3 regions of the Cupriavidus sp. YAF13 genome follow, and region 2 is predicted to be linked to each of the others. Evidence: predicted binding sites of a transcription regulator. Region 2 holds the regulator's gene; each other region holds the start of a gene.
The links. The regulator sigma-54, encoded in region 2, starts transcription at its own class of promoters, with help from an activator protein. The targets are predictions, from matches to a motif close to TGGCANGNAANCTGCTTT.
Positions count from the first base shown of each region.

Region 1: the regulator sigma-54 is predicted to act here: its motif matches at 1,112-1,129, upstream of AB4061_RS33615 (PQQ-dependent methanol/ethanol family dehydrogenase).
Region 3: the regulator sigma-54 is predicted to act here: its motif matches at 2,018-2,035, upstream of AB4061_RS26370 (collagen-like triple helix repeat-containing protein).

Region 1 covers NZ_JBFRDD010000060.1:22,994-26,214, reverse strand. The annotation lists gene AB4061_RS33625 (quinoprotein dehydrogenase-associated SoxYZ-like carrier) at 1-58, shown strand, start outside; gene AB4061_RS33620 (quinoprotein relay system zinc metallohydrolase 1) at 55-987, shown strand; gene AB4061_RS33615 (PQQ-dependent methanol/ethanol family dehydrogenase) at 1,191-2,933, shown strand; gene AB4061_RS33610 (c-type cytochrome) at 3,086-3,221, shown strand, end outside.
Region 2 covers NZ_JBFRDD010000006.1:140,986-144,206, forward strand. The annotation lists gene hpf (ribosome hibernation-promoting factor, HPF/YfiA family) at 1-342, opposite strand, end outside; gene AB4061_RS07460 (RNA polymerase factor sigma-54) at 392-1,867, opposite strand; gene lptB (LPS export ABC transporter ATP-binding protein) at 2,003-2,788, opposite strand; gene lptA (lipopolysaccharide transport periplasmic protein LptA) at 2,813-3,221, opposite strand, start outside.
Region 3 covers NZ_JBFRDD010000036.1:34,159-37,379, reverse strand. The annotation lists gene AB4061_RS26380 (prepilin peptidase) at 1-123, opposite strand, end outside; gene AB4061_RS26375 (Flp family type IVb pilin) at 124-312, opposite strand; gene AB4061_RS26370 (collagen-like triple helix repeat-containing protein) at 678-1,847, opposite strand; gene AB4061_RS26365 (hypothetical protein) at 2,377-2,559, opposite strand; gene AB4061_RS26360 (collagen-like triple helix repeat-containing protein) at 2,558-3,221, shown strand, end outside.

The DNA of each region.
Region 1 (3,221 bases), on a different contig from region 2:
GACGGTGAGCGGACGCGATAACAACGGCAACCGGTTCGCGGCGCAGGTGACGCCATGAAACGCGTGCTCGGGATCCTGCTATGGCTGGCAGCGCAGGCGGCGCTGGCGCAGGAAGGGGACTACCGCCTGGCGCCACGCCAGGTCGCCGCCGACGTGTGGCTGCTGGAAGGGGCGAACGCGGATTTCACGCCAGACAACGGCTGCAACATCATCAACACCGCCTTTATCGACACGGGTGATGGCGTGGTGGTGATCAATACCGGGCCGTCGCGCCAGTACGGCGAGCAGCAGCGCCGTGCCATTGCTTCGGTCACGGCGGCGCCGGTACGGCTGGTGCTCAATCTCAACCTGCATCCGGACTACTTCTTCGGCAACCAGGCCTATGCCGACGTGGGCGGCAGCGCGCTGGCCGGCACCATCGACGGCGCCCGGCGTGAAGGGCCCGCTTATGCCGACAACCTCTATCGCCTGTGCGGCAACTGGATGCGCGACACCGAACCGGCGCCGCCGCGCCACGTGCTGGCCCCAGGCCGGCGCACGATCGGCAGGCACACCTTCGATCTGATCCGGATGGACGGCCACACCGCCGACGACCTGGTGATCGTGGACCGCAGCGCCGGCATTGTGTTCGCGGGCGGCGTGGCGTTCCGCGAGCGCGTTCCGACCACACCGCACGCGGATCTCAAGCGCTGGCTGGCCAGCCTGGACCATTTGCAGGCGCTGCTGCGCGACAGCGGCGCGCGGCTGCTGATCCCCAGCCACGGACCGGCGCTCGGCAGCGCGGACGCCATTGCGCAGACACGCGGCTACCTGCAGTGGCTGGATGCCCGCATGACCCAGGCGGCATCCGAGGGGCGCGACCTGGCCGAGGTGATCGCCATGCCGGTGCCGGACGCATACGCACGCTGGGGCGCCATGCCGGCGGAGTACCTGCGCAATGTGACGCACCTCTACCCGGCGTATGAGGACGCCGCGTTGAGACGCTGAATCAGGGCAGGCGTGCTGTTCAAATCCGCAACAACGGCAACGGAGTGTTCCGCGCTGGTACGCCATCAAGGCATCGGCAGGCCGCTATTGGGCCGCTATGGGACCGGATACGGGTGTTTTCCATTGGCATGGGAATTGCCAAGAGTCTGTCTGGTGTGTGTGGCACACCGGCGAAGATCGACAACAAGAGAGAGGAGCAGACAATGAGGACGTTACGCGTGATGATGGTGCTCGCGGCAACTACTGCGAGCCTGGTGGCGCAGGCCGCGGTGACCGATGCCATGATCGAGAACGACGCGAAGTCGCCGGGCGACGTGCTGTCGTGGGGGATGGGCCCGCAAGGCCAGCGCTTTTCCACGCTGAACCGCATCAACACAAAGAACATCAGCCAGCTGGTGCCGGCCTGGTCGTTCTCGTTTGGCGGCGAGAAGCAGCGCGGGCAGGAAGCGCAGCCCTTGATCCACGACGGCAAGATGTTCGTGACCGCCTCCTATTCGCGCATCTACGCGCTCGACCTGAAGACAGGCGCCAAGCTGTGGAAATATGAGCACCGCCTGCCCGAAGGCATCATGCCCTGCTGCGACGTGGTCAACCGTGGCGCGGCCCTGTACGACAACCTGGTGATCTTCGGCACGCTCGACGCGCAACTGGTAGCGCTGGACCAGAAGACCGGCAAGGTGGTGTGGAAGGAGAAGATCGAAGACTATGCTGCCGGATACTCCTACACGGCGGCCCCCCTGATCGTCAAAGGCATGGTGCTGACCGGCGTCTCGGGCGGCGAGTTCGGCGTGGTGGGGCGGGTCGAGGCACGCGACGCCAAGACCGGGCAGATGGTGTGGTCCAGGCCCGTGGTGGAAGGCCATATGGGCTACAAGTATGACAAGGACGGCAACAAGACCGAGAACGGCGTGACCGGCACCCAGAACGCCAGCTGGCCGGGCGAGACCTGGAAGACGGGCGGCGCGGCCACCTGGCTCGGCGGCACCTACGATCCGCAGACCGGCCTTGCCTACTTCGGCACCGGCAACCCGGGGCCGTGGAACAGCCACATGCGCAAGGGCGACAATCTGTATTCGGCCTCCACCGTTGCGCTCGATCCCGCCACCGGCAAGATTGTCTGGCACTACCAGAACACCCCGAACGATGGCTGGGACTTTGACGGCGTCAACGAGTTCGTGACCTTCGACCAGGACGGCAAGCGCCTGGGCGGCAAGGCCGACCGCAATGGCTTCTTCTACGTCAACGACGCCACCAGCGGCAAGCTGGTGAACGCTTTCCCCTTCGTCAAGAAGATCACCTGGGCCAGCAGCATCGACCTCAAGACCGGACGACCCAACATGATCGCGGAAAGCCGGCCGGGCGACCCGGCGGCGGGCAGCGATCCGAAGAAGGGCCAGTCCGTGTTCGCCGCGCCGGGCTTCCTCGGCGGCAAGAACCAGCAGCCGATGGCCTACAGCCCGCAGACCGGCCTGTTCTATGTGCCGGCCAATGAATGGGGCATGGATATCTGGAACGAACCCGTGGGCTACAAGAAGGGCGCTGCCTTCCTCGGCGCCGGCTTCACCATCCATCCGCTCAACGAGGACTACATCGGCTCGCTGCGCGCGATCAACCCCAAGACCGGCAAGATCGAGTGGGAAGTCAGGAACTACGCGCCGCTGTGGGGCGGGGTGATGACCACTGCCGGCGGGCTGGTGTTCTGGGGCACGCCGGAGGGCTACCTGAAGGCCGCGGATGCCAAGACCGGCAAGGAACTGTGGAAGTTCCAGACGGGCAGCGGCGTGGTGGCGCCGCCGGTTACCTGGGAGGAGGGCGGCGAGCAGTATGTGGCGGTGGTGTCGGGCTGGGGCGGCGCCGTGCCGCTGTGGGGCGGGGAAGTCGCCAAGCGCGTGAATTTCCTGGAGCAGGGCGGATCGGTGTGGGTGTTCAAGCTGCACAAGAGCTGAATGCTGCCGGACACCATGTAGCGTAGCTGTCCTGCGCGTGCCGGCATCGCACACCGACGCCGGCACGCGCAAGGGCGGGTCGATGATCAGAGCATTGGGATGTAGATATGCAGAAGGCGAAAGGATTCCTGCCGTTGACGGCCACGGTCGCGATGGTGGCGATGGTGCTGTGTGCCGCCCGGGTCGAAGCGGCGCCCGACATGCAGGCGCTGGCTGACAAGAGCGGCTGTTTTTCTTGTCACGGCATGAAGACCAAGGTAGTCGGGCCAGGCTTTGCCGAGGTGGCGG
Region 2 (3,221 bases):
CATCTGCGATGCGGCCATCTGATACTTGACCGCTTCACGGTCGTGGCTCTGCACGCGATCCTTGTGGCGAATCACCTGCCGGTCGAGCTTGTCGACCAGTGCGTCGATAGCGGCATACAGGTCTTCATGATGCGCTTCGACAAAGATGTCCTTGCCCTTGAGATGTAGATTGATTTCCGCGTACTGCCGCCGGTCCTTTTCTTTTGTATTGTCGACAGAGAGCAGCACACTTACGCCAATGACTTGATCGAAATGCCTGACGATACGCTCCAGTTTCGTTTCCACGTACTCACGCAGAGGGGGCGTGATGTCCAAGTGGTGTCCACTGATCTTGAAGTTCATAGCGTTTCTCCTTCTGAAAGAGCTGCATCAGGCAGGCGATGCAGCTCGGCTACAAAGTCTTACGGAGATTGACCGCGGGAATCTTGAGCGCTTCGCGGTATTTGGCAACGGTACGCCGTGCTACCACAAAGCCTTGCTCGCCGAGCAATTCGGCAATCCGGCTGTCGGACAAGGGGTTCCTAGCGTCTTCGGCTCCTATCAATTGCTTGATCAACGCACGGATTGCCGTTGATGAGGCCGCGCCGCCGGTTTCTGTGGATATGTGAGAGCCGAAAAAATACTTCAGCTCGAAAGTCCCCATCGGCGTTGCCATGTATTTATTGGTAGTCACCCGAGAGATGGTGGACTCGTGTAAACCCAGTGTATCGGCAATCTCCCGCAAAACCAAGGGGCGCATCGCAATTTCACCGTGGGTGAAGAAGTTCTTTTGACGTTCGACAATGGCTTGTGCGACGCGCAATATCGTGTCGAACCTTTGCTGGATATTCTTGATCAACCAGCGTGCTTCCTGCAGCTTTTGCTGCAATCCGGCCGCGCCTGCATCGCCTTTTGCACCGCGCAAAATCTGCGCGTACATGTCGTTGATGCGTAGCCGCGGCATCACATCCGGGTTTAGGTGGGCGATCCATCCGCCGCTCAACTTTCGAACAAAAACATCGGGCACCACGAAATCCGCTTCTGGCCGGCTGTAGGCATGGCCGGGATAGGGCGCGAGCGAGCGGATCAGTTCATGGGCGGCCTTGAGTTCCGGCTCGTCCACTTGCAGCGCCTTTTTAAGGCGCGTGTAATCGCGCACCGCCAGCAGCTCGAGGTGGTTGGTGACGATGCTCAGCGCCAGTTCGCGCTGCGGATGCTTGAGCCTGCGCAATTGCAGCGCCAGGCACTCGGCGGCGTTGCGTGCCCCGACGCCCGGCGGATCGAAGCTCTGCAGCAGCGTGAGCACAGCCTGGATCTCGTCGACCTCGAACTCGAGCTCCTCCGGCAGCTCGCTGCAGATTTCCTCGAGCGTCGTGCTCAGGTAGCCATCATCGTCCAGGGATTCGACCAGAAAGATAGCCAGCCCCTTGTCGCGCAGGGAAATCTTGAGCGGCGCCAGCTGTTCCATGAGGTGTTCACGCAGCGTGGGCTCGGCGTCGCGCAGCTGCATCGGGGTCTTTTCGTCGTCTTCGCCTTGCGGGCGGCGGGCGAAGTCGTCCAGGCTCCAGTCGCTGCCGTAATCCTCGTTGCTGTCGGAGTAGCTGTCGTCGGCTTCGGGGGCGCCATCCGGGCGGTTCTCGCTGGTGCCCTGGCCATCGGCGGGCGCCGGCGCGGGCGCGCTCTGCAGGTTCACCGAGCCGTCCGAAGACACGCGCAACGGGCTGTCCAGCCAGTCGTTCTCACGCTCGAGCAAGGGGTTCTCGGTCAGCGCCTGTTCCACTTCCTGCTGCAGTTCAAGCGTGGACAGTTGCAGCAGCCGGATCGACTGCTGGAGTTGCGGCGTAAGCGCGAGATGCTGCGAGAGGCGGAGCTGTAGCGACGGTTTCATGCGACCTATTTTATGCTCAACTTCCGTACTGATGGAACGGAAATTGCTATCGCTGGTGTCGCTATGATCGTTTGAAGGATAAAAGGCGACACCGAAGCCGCCCGGGGGCCGATGCGCGGCAGGCGCCACGCGCCCTTACATGCGGAAGTTCTCGCCCAGGTAGACCTTGCGCACCGACTCGTTGGCGATGATGTCCTCAGGCTGCCCGGACGCCAGCACCGCGCCTTCGCTGATGATGTAGGCGTGGTCGCAGATGCCCAGCGTCTCGCGCACGTTGTGGTCGGTGATCAGCACGCCGATATTGCGTGCCTTGAGGAAGCTGACGATGCGCTGGATTTCGCCTACCGCGATCGGGTCGACACCGGCGAAGGGCTCGTCGAGCAGGATGAAGCGCGGCGCGGAGGCCAGCGCGCGGGCGATTTCCACGCGGCGGCGCTCGCCGCCGGACAGCGATAGCGCCGGGTTGTCGCGCAGGTGGGCAATCTGCAGGTCATCCAGCAGGGTGTCCAGCCGGCGCTCGATCTCGGCCTTGCCCAGGGGTTTGCCATCGTTGAGCTGCAGCTCCAGCACCGCGCGGATGTTCTCCTGCACATTGAGCTTGCGGAACACCGAGGCTTCCTGCGGCAGGTAGGACAGGCCCATGCGCGCTCGCTCATGGATGGCCAGGCCGCTGATGTGCTTGTCGTCGAGCACGATATCGCCCTCGTCCAGCGCCACCAGCCCCACGATCATGTAGAACGACGTGGTCTTGCCCGCGCCGTTGGGGCCCAGCAAGCCGACCACCTCGCCGCTCTTCACGTCGAGCGACACGTCCTTGACCACGGTGCGCGAGCCGTAGCGCTTCTTCAGGTGGCGCACGACCAGCGTGCTGCTGTCCTTCAGGGTGGCGGGCTGGGACGGTGCGGTTTGGGTAGCGGTCATGAAGGTGAAGTCAGAATCCGTGGGTCAGGGGTTGACGGGAGCCGTGGCCGGCTTGAGCGGCAGCGGGTTGGCTGCGGCACCGCTGGCGGGCTGCTCCTGGCGCGGCGACAGCACGGCGCGCACGCGGCCCGACGGGCTGCCCGCGGTCGCGTTCTCGGCGCCGCCGCTGGCCGTGTAGAACTCGTTGCGGCTGTCATAGGTGATCACCGCGCCGCGGATCTCGTCGACCAGCTTGGCGCCGGCCAGGCGAGCCATGCGGGCGCGCCCGATCAGCTTGGACAACTCCTGCTTGCCGTCATATTCGATGCGGTCGCCCCAGCCGTCGATGTACTCGTCGACGTTGTCGCGCTTCTGGCGGATATAGGCTTGCTTGCCGCCCTTAGAGGTCGCGACCGCGTACTGGTAGCCCTCGGGATCGGTACGGACTTCGGCC
Region 3 (3,221 bases), on a different contig from region 2:
GAACGCAAGCGCCAGGCTCATTGCCACGATCGTGGCAACCAGCACGGCATTTGGTACTTTGCGATAAGCGAAATCGGTCCAGATGATTGCCGCGCAGAATAACGCGGCAATTAGGGCTAACACTTAGCCACCGGCTGCGGGAAGAATGGCCGTGACCCTGCTGCTCAAGCGAGTGAACAGAGCACTGACGTCGGTGCCTAGTTGAGTGACCGTGGTGATAAGAGCCAGAGCAATGAGACCTGCAATCAACCCATACTCGATTGCAGTTGCCCCTTGTTCGTCCCGAAGAAAGCGTGTCAAAGCGTTTTTCATGATGTCACTCCGATTTTGATTTAATACATCACCCAGCGTCCGCTTACCCCTTCGATACCACCTCGCTCTTGTGGCCAGGTTAGTACCGAGCGGTAACGCTGGTGAACAATTTATAGATCAAAGCCATGTCTCAACCATACCCCCCTTGGAGTTATAGTTGTCTCAGCATAATGGCTGACGTCCGTTTGAAAACAGTGTTTTTTTAAAGAGCAAAAGTTCTACTCGCGTCAAATACCACACCCGTTCGGGTGAGCCATGTGGCGCGGTGTCATGTAAAAGGATGCGCAGCCGCGGGGTAAGGACGACTGCGCACCGTAAAGACGTATTCGGCGTATTCGACGTATTCGACGTATTCAGATCAACGATTAACGAGCCAGGCCGCCGAGCAGATTGGTCAGCCCCGGCGCGTTCGGCGTGGTCGATGTCGTCGAAGCCGCACCCGCTGCCGTGTTGCGCGCGCCGCTAAGCACACCCGTCACAGGTGCCAGCAAACCGGCCAGAGGTCCCAGCGCGCCGGCAGTGCCAGTGCCTGCGGAAGCGCCACCCGTCACGCCGCCAAGCAAGCCGGTCACGGGTGCCAGTGCGCCTGCTGCGCCTGCGCCCGAGCTGGAACCGCCCGCGATGCCACCCAGGGGCAGGTTGCCGAGCAACCCGCCGAGCGGATTGCCGCCGGTGCCGTTGCCGTGCACCAGCACACCGGCCCCGGCGACGGTCTTGCCGGCTTCGGTCACGATACCGCCGAGGCTGGAGACCAACGGGGCCTGGCTATTGGTCAGCAGGCTGCCGCCGCTGGCCACGGAGTTGCCAAGGGTGGCCAGCAGCTTGTCCAGCGGCGCGCCAAGGCCGGTGGCGCCGCCAACCGTTTGCGTAACGGTGGTGAGCTGCGTGGTCAGCGGCACGATCACCTTGCTCACGCTGCCGGTGACTTGCGCCACGGGACCGGTCGAGAGCGCCTCGCCGAGCTTGCCGCCAGCCATCGTCACCGCGCCGCCAACCTGATTGACCAGGCCGCCCACGGGTGTAGTCACCGCACCTAGCGGCGCCAGTTGCCCGGTACCGAGGCTGCTCACGAGATCACCCGCGCTCGATACCGTGACGCCGGCTTTCTGCACCACGTTGCCCGTGCTGGACACGGTGATGCCAAGCGGATCGGTGACTGCACCCATATTGCCAAGGCCGTCGCGCACACCCACGCCTAGCGTGCCGACCGTGTTACCCGCGTTTACCACTACGCCGCCGAGCGCGTTGCGCGTGGCGTCAGGAAGCAGCGGCACTTGCGCAGCCTGGATCTGCTTGCCGATATCGCTCACCGCGTTGCCGGTTGCCACCACCGTATTGCCCGCGCCTTCAGTGACCTTGGCGGTGGGCGTGGTGTCGGGCGTCGCAGCCGGTTTGTTCGGAGGAGGCGTGGTTGGCGTGACGGCGCTGGGGCTCACGCCGCTACCGGATCCGCCGGAGGAGCAACCTGCCAGCAGCAACAGTGCGGCGGCACAGGCGAGGGTCATGGATGACATCGGGGCGAAATGCGCTTTCATGGGATCTCCTGGTCTTCCTCGCGGAAGGTTCTCCTTTGGAACTGCAATCGAATTGGCTCTTGGACGATGCATGCGAAGCCTTGAGCGCGGAACGCAATACCGCAATACCGCAATACGACTAGGGCGTTTGCTCCGCGCCGCGCTGTGCGCCGCGCTTGTCGGGAGCCAATACCGCAAGCTGCGTGCCACCCGCGTGGCACGCAGCCGGCAATGCAGTCCATCAACCCTGGCGCCGCCGTGCAAACCGTTGTTTGACGCGGGATGGCGAACATGGGCCAGCCACGCGTCGCGTTGCACAACAAGGCGGCCCCATGCCGCGCGGCGTGTTACGTGCTACGTAACGTGTTCCCCCCTCGATGTTCCCGATGCGCAACTGCGCACGCACAGTCTGCCCACACGCTGCCGACACGGTGGCATGCGACCGCGGCGCAGGGAACAAGTCCACGTTGTTCCCTATGGGCGCCACGGCGTTACGTAACGCGTAACACCGAAACACCGCACAGCGCGCTCATGTCTGGTCCTTTCCCGGCTATGTCTCATCCTCTTCAAACCCAGGCGTGGCAAGGCCTGGCACGTCTTTATCGGGTGTCCGCGCGCGGTCCGGCGGCATGCTGGCACGCACTGGCACACCCTTTGCGCTATGCAGTGACACCACGGCAGGCGCCACGCGCACCGTGATTTCACGACGAGAAGAAAAAAGGGAAAAGGTCATGCGTACTCAACAGATCCTCATCACGGCACTGCTCGGCTCGCTGTTGGCACTCGGCGGTTGCGCAAGCGGTGGCGGCACGACGTCCATGGATACCGGCAGCGGTGCGGGCAGCAGCAATGGCGGCGGTACCAGCGCAGGCACCACCGGCACCACCGGCAGCGGCAGCGGCACCAACGCAGGCACGGGCGGTGGCAGCAACGGTGGCAATTCCGGCGGAAACAATGGCGGCAATAACGGCGGCAACAATGGCGGCAATAACGGTGGCAACACAGCCGCGCTGACGCCGACCAGCAAGATCGTCGATCAAGCGGGTGGCGTCGTAACCTCGGCCGGCAACGTGGTGAGCGACCTCGGCACGCAGATCAAGAACACCAACCTGCCGATTCTCTCGACCCAATCCAAGGAGGGCCTGGGCGGCGTGGTCGGCTCGCTCGGCGCCGCGGTCAGCACCCTGGGCAACGGCGTGCAAAACGGCCTGGGCAACATCCCAAATGCCACCAACCCGCTCGGCACCACGGTGGCAAGCACCGGCGGCGTGGTCAGCCAGGTGGGCAATGCCGTGACCAACGCCGGCTCGCTCGTCAGCGGCCTGGGCAGCGGTCCGCTGTCGCCCCTGGCAGCCGTCACCACGCCGGTGGGCTCACTGGTTTCGCAAATCGGCA